2 linked regions of the Desulfatitalea tepidiphila genome follow. The protein of the gene in region 2 binds, or shares a complex with, the protein of the main gene of each other region. Links are inferred from orthologs where the notes say so. Each region holds a gene or a part of one and is shown on either strand. Other genes may lie near its edges.

Region 1 (3,765 bases), 1.2 Mb from region 2 along the record:
ATCCCTTTTTGACGATCTGCTTCGACGAAACTCAAATGAAACTGCTTCTCGGAAAGGCCATACATCCGTTTGACCTTTTGCTTCTCTCGCAGCTGAACGCCATAGTCGGATATTTTCCCACGACGACGTTGTCCCTGTTCTCCCGGGGCATAACTGCGCCTGTCGAACGCACATTTATCTGAGTAACAACGATCACCTTTCAGGAACAGCTTTAAATTTTCCCTTCGGCATATTCTACATACCGAACCAGTATATCGTGCCAATATTGCCTCCTTATAGCAATGGAGCGGATTTGGTGTTTTTCTAAATGATTTTCAGACCAAATCTCAACTTGGTGTAATTATACCCTTCTACGTTTCGGAGGGCGGCAACCATTGTGCGGAATGGGGGTCACATCCCTGATCATCGTAACGGTGAAACCCGCAGCCTGCAACGCCCTCAGCGCGGATTCGCGGCCTGCTCCTGGGCCTTTGACGTAGACTTCAACATTTCTCATGCCGTGTTCCATTGCCTTTTTGGCTGCATCTTCCGCAGTCACCTGGGCAGCAAAGGGCGTGCTTTTTCGGGAGCCCTTGAACCCCATAACGCCGGAGCTCGACCATGAAACGACATTACCGGTCGCATCCGTAATGGTAATAATGGTGTTATTGAAGGTGGATTGAATATGCACCACACCATTGGCGATATTTTTTTTCTCTTTTTTCTTTGTACGGGTTTTTCTTGGCATCTGTTACATCCCTTAACGGTTAGCGTGCTACTTCTTCTTTGCCGCGCCCTTTTTCTTGACCGCCGAGCGTTTGGGCCCTTTTCTGGTCCTTGCGTTTGTGCTGGTACGTTGTCCATTAACCGGCAACCCGCGTCGGTGTCTTAAACCTCGATAACACCCCAGATCCATGAGCCGCTTAATATTCATAGACACTTCGGTCCGCAACTCGCCTTCAACTTTGAAGTTGCCGTCAATCACCTTACGGATATCGTTGACCTCTGTATCTGTGAGATCGTCGGTAAGCGTATTGGGGTCAATGTTGAGTTGTGACAGAATAAGATTCGATCTCGACCGACCAATTCCATATATGTAGGTCAGCGCGATCTCGACCCTTTTGCGTCTCGGTAAATCTACACCCGCAATTCGTGCCAAAGCGAATCCTCCTTCAAATAAGGCTTTTAACCTTGTCTTTGCTTGTGTCTTTTGTTTACACAAATGATCCGCACAACGCCCTTGCGGCGAACAACCTTACATTTACTGCAGATCTTTTTTACTGATGCCCTGACCTTCATTGTTCTTAGCTCCTATGTTGAGTGCGCTTTAAGTCCAGCGATATTCATTTACATGTCCATCATCGGTCGATGCATGGTCTATTTCGACCGATAGGTAATTCTTCCTCGGGTGAGATCATAAGGAGAAAGTTCAACCGTCACCTTGTCTCCGGGCAGGATTTTGATAAAATGCATTCGCATTTTTCCACTGATATGGGCCAGGACCTGGTGTTTGTTCTCCAGCTCAACCTTGAACATTGCATTCGGCAATGTCTCCAGCACAACACCTTCTACCCTTATTGGTTCTTCCTTGGCCATGGTCCCCCCTTGGGTTGCCGACTTACCTATCTATAGAATTCCAAGTAGCGATTATGCACGTATCGATCACCTTCGGCCTCGCATGGTGCCTTTTTTCAAAAAGCCTTCATAGTGTCTCGTCAGCATATGCGATTCCATTTGAGCGATGGTATCGATGGCCACTCCGACAACGATCAGTAATGCGGTACCTCCGAAATAGAACGGTACATTGAATTGTGCAATCAAAACAGTCGGCAACACACACACTGCAGAGACATAAATGGCGCCACCCAATGTGATGCGGGTCAAGACGCGATCAATGTAATCCGCTGTCCGTTTCCCAGGCCTGATTCCAGGTATGAACCCGCCATTTTTTTTCATATTATCAGCCACATCTACAGGATTGAATGTAACGGCCGTGTAAAAGTAGCAAAAAAATACGATAAATCCCACGAATACGATGTTGTAATAAATCCCGCCGGGTTGAACGGCGTCCGATATGCTCTTGAGCCACCCCACCTCGGCAAACTGGGCAATGGTCGCAGGAAACATCAAAATTGAAGAGGCGAATATCGGGGGGATGACGCCGGATGAATTAATTTTTAACGGTAAATGGGTACTTTGTCCTCCATACATACGCCGTCCCACGACTCTTTTCGCATATTGCACGGGAATACGCCGCTGTCCCTGCTCGACAAAAATAATGAATCCGATAACGGCAATCATCAGTACGAGCAAAACAATGAGACCAAAAATGTTAAACTCTTCTTGTTGGACCAACCTGAAGGTATTGCCGATAGCAGCCGGCATGCGGGCCACGATGCCGGCAAAAATAATCAGAGATATTCCGTTTCCAATCCCTCTTTCTGTGATTTGCTCTCCCAGCCACATAATGAAAGCCGTTCCGGCTGTCAGGGTAATCACGGTCATCAATCTGAAGTCCCAGCCTGGATCGAATACGACCCCAACACCGGTGGGTGATGACTGCCCTTCCAACCCCACGGCGATGCCAAATCCCTGAATAATGCTGAGAAGAACTGTTCCGTAACGGGTATACTGGGTAATCTTTTTTCTACCTTGCTCACCTTCTTTTTTCAGCTCTTCCAAGTGGGGAATGACCACCGTGAGTAGCTGCAAAATGATGGACGCACTGATGTAGGGCATGATGCCAAGCGCAAATACGGATAATTGCTCCAAGGCACCTCCGGTAAACATATTGAATACCCCGAATATGGTCCCTTGCATGGACGCGAAAAGATCCTTGAGCGCACCCGCATTGATACCCGGCGTCGGCACATAGACACCGATGCGGTAAACCGATAGCAGTGCCGCAGTAAAAAAGATTCGCTGCCGCAACTCAGGAATTTTAAAAAGATTACCGAAACCGCTGCCAACCATTTAGATGACCTCTACGGACCCGCCGGCCGCCTCGATTTTATCTTTTGCGGTGCGGCTGATGGCATTCAATTTAACCGTTAGCGGAACGCGAATCTCTCCCTGCCCCAAAAGCTTGACACCATCCCACCGGCCCTTGACGAGCCCATTGCGCACCAGCGTGGCAGAATCTACCACAGAACCGGAATCGAAACCTTCCAGGTCTTTCAGATTGACGACTGCCATCTCTTTTTTGAAGATGTTGGTAAAACCTCTTTTGGGGAGTCTTCTATGAAGCGGCATTTGGCCACCTTCGAAGCCAGGCCTGGCCCCCCCGCCTGAACGGGCATTCTGGCCTTTGTTTCCACGCCCAGCGGTCTTACCTTGCCCGGACGCTACGCCTCTCCCTTTCCGCTTGCGATTTTTGGTCGCTCCTTTGGCGGGTTTCAACTCGTGCAACTTCATTATCTTGTCTCCTCAGCCGTAACCAGATGCGACACTTTTTCAATCATGCCCCGGATCGCCGGCGTATTTTCCAGCTGAACTGTTTTGTTGATCCTGGTGAGCCCCATACCACGAAGCACTTTACGATGCTTTTCAGGTCGGCCGACCATGCTTTTTTTAAGGGTGATATTGATTTTGCCAGACATGTCTTTAATCCCCTACCTTAAATCCTGTTTCTGCAACCCGCGTCTTGCGGCAACCTGCTCCTCACTTTGAAGCTGTTGCAACCCTTCAATGGTTGCCTTCACAACATTATGCGGATTGTTGGTCCCCATGCACTTGGTCAAAATATTCTGAATACCCACCGCTTCGAGCACAGCCCTTACCGCGCCA
Region 2 (4,749 bases):
CAATGTAACGCTGAGTTCTTTGCTGATCATGGTCTTATGCTTTCTCCATGGTGCATTTTAAAGGATGCCCGTTGTCACGGGCCATGCGAACGACCGTATCGACTTTGGTTTCGGCGATCTCGTAAGTAAACAGGCCGCATACGCCAATGCCCTGCTTGTGGACATTGAGCATGATGCGGGTCGCGTCCTCGATGGACTTGTGAAACACCACCATGAGCACCTGCACGACGAATTCCATGGTTGTATAATCGTCGTTGTGAAGCAAGACCTTGTACATGGCCGGTTCGCGGAGGTCATGTTCGGTCTTTGCATTAACATCCCCTATGGTTTCGGGTAGATACTCACTCATGAGATCAAAATTTTATCGATACATGCTTTCATCTCATCTCGCTTTTTTGAAAATCATTATAAGCATCAGGGTCGGAGTTTGTAAAGAGCCTGGATAGGGCGGACGCTCTGCAAAAACACCGGGCCGGATGCAGGCGCGCGGGGTCTGTATGGATTATCGCTCCGAAGGGTCAGATTCTTGAGAGTAGTGTCTTTTTGGTGTTGCGTTGGCAGGGGATAGAGGCCGACAGATGTTGGGATTGGAAACGGGCGGGGATAAACCCCGGACCTACTGCGCCCGTAAATGGCCACGATCTGGATCTAATCCAAACCTTGTAGGGGCGGGCTTTACGCCCGCCCGATCAAATTTTTCATCCCTTCAGGTCCACGATCTCCGGCTTCAGGCCGTCTTGGGAGATGTCGATGCGGGCAAGGCTCAGCCCGTTGCCGTTTCTGGACTGGCTGGCCGATCCGGGGTTGAGGTACAGAACGGCGCCGGTGGATCTGATTTCGGCGCGGTGGGTGTGGCCGCTGACGACCACCTGGACGCCGGCGGCGACCGGGTCGAGATCGAGGACCAAGATGTCGTGAAGCACGTAGAAGGTGATGCCGGCCAAGGTCACCATGTTCACGGCCGGCAGTTTCTTGGCCAGGTAGCCGCCGTCGGTGTTGCCGCGCACGGCGGTGACGGGTGCGATCTGTTCGAGGGCGGTGATGACATCGGGGGCCCCCACGTCTCCGGCGTGGATGATGTGATCGACCCCGGCTAGCGCCTCCGCGGCCGGTCGGTTCAAGGATCCGTGCGTATCTGAAATAATCCCGATGATCATGCTACCGTCCTATCGGCCGCAACACTTTTTGTACTTCTTGCCGCTGCCGCACGGGCAGGGATCGTTGCGCCCCACCTTTTCGTTGGCCCGCCGGATGGGTTTCTTTTTGGGCGGACCGGACTCCCCTGCCCCGGAAAAGACCAGCTCCTGGTCCTGCTTTTTCTGCATCTCCTCTAGCGAGGCCGGTTCGGCCAACTGGATGCGGAACAGGATGCCGAGGGTCTCCTCCTTGATGCGCTCGATGAGCGCCTGGAACATGTCGAATCCCTCTTTCTTGTACACGAGCAGGGGATTTTGCTGGGCGTAGCCGCGCAGGCCGATGCCCTCCTTGAGATGATCCATGCTGAGCAAGTGATCTTTCCACAGGTTGTCCACGGTCTGCAGCATGACGATCCGTTCCAGGTGGCGCATGGCGTCCGTACCGAATTGGGTCTCGCGCGCCTGGTGGACCGCCACGGTCTGATCATAGATCTCCTGGGCCAGGCCCTCCTCGTTCAGTCCATCGAGGGTGTCGGCGTCGAATGGTTTGATGCGGTAGTTGAACTGTTTGAAGACCGCGTCGGAGATCCCCTGCCAGTCCCAATCTTCGGCCAGGGCCCGCTCGTCGGCGAATTGCGCGGCGATCTGATCGGCCCGTTCGCCGATCGTATCCAGGATGGTCTCCTTGATGTCGTTGCCCATGAGCAGTTCGCGGCGCTGACGATAGATAACCTCGCGCTGCTGGTTCATCACGTCGTCATATTCCAGCAGGTGCTTGCGGATATCGAAGTTGTGGGCCTCGACCTTGGTCTGGGCGTTTTCGATGGCACGGCTGATCAGGTTGTGCTCAATGGGTTCGCCGTCTTGCAGCCCAAGCCGCTCCATGATGCTGCCGATGCGCTGGCCGCCGAAGATGCGCAGCAAGTCGTCTTCCAGGGAGAGGTAAAACCTCGACGAGCCGGGATCGCCCTGGCGGCCGGAACGGCCGCGCAACTGGTTGTCGATGCGGCGGCTTTCGTGCCTTTCGGTGCCGAGGATGTGCAGGCCGCCCAGCTCGGTGACCCCTTCGCCCAGCTTGATGTCCGTGCCGCGGCCGGCCATGTTGGTGGAGATCGTCACGGCGGCCCTCTGGCCGGCCATGGAGATGATCTCGGCTTCGGCCTCATGGTTCTTGGCGTTGAGCACGGCGTGCTTGATGCCGCGCTTTTTGAGCTTCTCGGCAATCTGTTCGGAGACATCGATGGAGATGGTGCCCACCAGCACCGGCTGCCCCTTGGTGTGCAGGGCCTCGATCTCGTCGAGCACGGCTTCGTACTTCTCGCGGCGGGTCTTGTAGATTACGTCCGGATTGTCGATGCGGATCATGGGCATGTTGGTCGGCACGACATTGACTTCGAGATTGTATATCTTCTTGAATTCCGCGGCTTCGGTATCGGCCGTACCGGTCATGCCGGCCAGCTTGTCGTACATGCGGAAATAGTTCTGGAAGGTGATGGTGGCCAGGGTCTGGTTTTCGTTCTCGATCCGGACGCCCTCCTTGGCCTCCAGCGCCTGGTGCAGCCCCTCGCTGTAGCGCCGCCCGGGCATGAGCCGGCCGGTGAATTCATCGACGATGATCACCTGCCCTTCCTTGACGATGTAGTCTACGTCCCGTTTGAAAAGGGTGTGGGCCTTGAGGGCCTGGTTGACATGGTGCAGCGTCTCGATGTTGCGCGGGTCATACAGGTTTTCCACCTGCAGCAGCCGTTCGGCGGCGGCCACGCCCTCCTCGGTCAGGGCCACACTGCGCGCCTTTTCATCCTTGGTGTAGTGCTGCTCGGCCTTGAGGCTGGGGATGATGCCGTTGACCTGGTAGTACAGATGGGTCGACTTTTCGGCCGGACCGGAGATGATCAGCGGGGTCCGGGCCTCGTCGATGAGGATGCTGTCCACCTCGTCCACGATGGCATAGTGCAGGTCGCCCTGGACGATGGTGTCGATGTCGAACTTCATGTTGTCGCGCAGGTAGTCGAAGCCGAACTCGTTGTTGGTGCCGTAGGTGATATCGGCGCCGTAGGCTCTCTTGCGCTCCTGGTCGTCCATGCCGTGCACGATGGTGCCGACCTCGAGACCCAGGAAGGTATAGATCTGCCCCATCCATTCGGTGTCGCGGCGGGCCAAATAATCGTTTACGGTGATGATATGCACGCCTTTTCCGGTCAGGGCATTGAGATAGGCGGGCAAGGTGGCCACCAGGGTCTTGCCCTCGCCGGTTTTCATCTCGGCGATACGCCCCATATTCAGGATCATGCCGCCGATCAGCTGGCAGTCGAAGTGGCGCATCTTCAGGGTGCGCACCGATGCCTCGCGAACCGTGGCAAACGCCTCAGGAAGCAGGTCGTCGAGCGATGCACCGTTTTCCAGCGCCGTTTTTAATTTTGCGGTCTGGGCCTTGAGGTCCGCATCGCTCAGCCCCTGCATCCGCGCTTCGAGCTGGTTGATCTGGTCCACGAGGGGTTGCAGCCGCTTTATTTCACGCTCATTTTTGCTGCCGAAAAGGCTGGTGAGCAGTTTCAATACCATGGGATTGTAGGTCCTTCCTCTGTTTTGGAACCAGGCTTAAACAAAACAACGCCAACCTAAAATATTTTCCAGGCATACTCAAGGCAATTTTAGGAGATGAAAAACGGCGCTTGCGGACCTGTTTCGTTGCGATGGGGTTAGGTTGATAAACCCGTGAAAAGTCGCAGAGGCGTCATGCCGGCGAACGCCGGCATCCAGAGCATAATGAAAATACGGGATCCCGGCTTTCGCAAGGATGAAGGGAAACGCGAATTTCGGACTTTTTACCAGACTGTCAAGGTTGCGTTGTTTGGAAAGGGGTTGATGAGATCGGCCCGCGGTTCTGCCAGGTGAGTGCAGGGACGCGATTTTTGCCTCCATTGAGGCTGCCACCAGGTTCATGGCATTGGATTTTGACGGTTAATTGAGGATATATTTTTCTGGATTGACTGGAACACCGTTCAACCGCACCTCGTAATGCAGGTGGGGGCCGGTGCTGCGGCCGGTATTACCCATGAGTGCGATCTTGTCTCCCCGGCGGACCCGTTCGCCGCGCTTCTTCAAGGTTTTTTGGACATGAGCGTAGCGGGTGACCACGCCGTAGCCATGGTCGATGACCACCACCTGGCCCAGTGCGCCGTTTTCCCCTGAAAACGAGACCACACCATCGCCGGTGGCGACAATCGGGGTACCGTGCCGGTTGGCGATATCGATGCCCTTGTGAAATTCCCGCCGGCCGGTAAACGGGGATTGGCGGTAATCGAAGCGCGAGGTGATAAATCCCTGTGCGGGACGGATGGCAGGGGTATGCGCCATCATATTCTTTTGCTCTTCCAGATGATCGATCAGGCGCGTGAGTGTATTTTCCTTCTTTTCGGAGGCGCTGGCCAACTGTTTGACCTGGCGATGCATGTCCGTCACGAGGTGTTTTGGTGTCTCGTGCAATTCCATGCCTGGATTCAGATCTTCGGGAGCCGACCCCCCGACACCGAACAAACCATCCGTATCTCCCGGTTGTTTGATATCGGCCAGCAACCGTATCTGCTGCTCGAACTGATCGAGCACGACCATG

What was found. Proteins that work in one complex are often made in the same cells at the same time.
Region 1: the proteins of secA (region 2) and secY are in contact, whole or in part, in a crystal structure (PDB 3DIN), measured with the Thermotoga maritima proteins. The link is inferred for Desulfatitalea tepidiphila from one-to-one orthologs. Residues at the interface, in WP_004082002.1 of Thermotoga maritima: Glu261, Ala262, Arg263, Lys300, Ala301, Arg302, Thr303, Ile304, Ile305, Leu323, Tyr324, Asp325, Pro326, Val329, Ser330, Tyr333, Ile336, Lys340, Phe345, Val349, Glu363, Phe364, Tyr374, Ser375, Gly376, Gly377, Glu393, Ile395, Thr482, Ser483; in WP_004081795.1 of Thermotoga maritima: Glu108, Gly109, Glu110, Glu111, Ala236, Glu237, Arg238, Arg239, Ile240, Thr241, Ile242, Gln243, Tyr244, Ala245, Arg246, Arg247, Val248, Thr249, Gly250, Arg251, Arg252, Val253, Tyr254, Gly256, Ala257, Ser258, Thr259, Tyr260, Leu261, Pro262.

Annotation. Positions count from the first base shown.
Region 1 is NZ_BCAG01000003.1:866,072-869,836, reverse strand. What follows is about bases 798-3,755. They hold secY (preprotein translocase subunit SecY), read right to left. Parts: upstream 2,953-3,755; coding sequence 1,642-2,952; downstream 798-1,641. Other genes in these bases: rpsE (30S ribosomal protein S5), read right to left, coding at 3,591-3,755; rpmD (50S ribosomal protein L30), read right to left, coding at 3,393-3,578; rplO (50S ribosomal protein L15), read right to left, coding at 2,953-3,393; infA (translation initiation factor IF-1), read right to left, coding at 1,357-1,575; rpmJ (50S ribosomal protein L36), read right to left, coding at 1,165-1,278. In the rest of the region: rpsD (30S ribosomal protein S4), read right to left, coding at 1-263; rpsK (30S ribosomal protein S11), read right to left, coding at 341-727; more of rpsM, read right to left, coding at 755-797; more of rpsE, read right to left, coding at 3,756-3,765. UniProt on the Escherichia coli protein: The central subunit of the protein translocation channel SecYEG. Consists of two halves formed by TMs 1-5 and 6-10.
Region 2 is NZ_BCAG01000003.1:2,023,459-2,028,207, forward strand. The notes cover bases 933-4,084. They hold secA (preprotein translocase subunit SecA), read right to left. Parts: upstream 3,699-4,084; coding sequence 1,167-3,698; downstream 933-1,166. Other genes in these bases: DFT_RS13675 (metallophosphoesterase family protein), read right to left, coding at 933-1,157. In the rest of the region: ATP-dependent Clp protease ATP-binding subunit ClpA, read right to left, coding at 1-30; ATP-dependent Clp protease adapter ClpS, read right to left, coding at 35-349; more of DFT_RS13675, read right to left, coding at 699-932; DFT_RS13685 (M23 family metallopeptidase), read right to left, coding at 4,098-4,749. UniProt on the Escherichia coli protein: Required for protein export, interacts with the SecYEG preprotein conducting channel.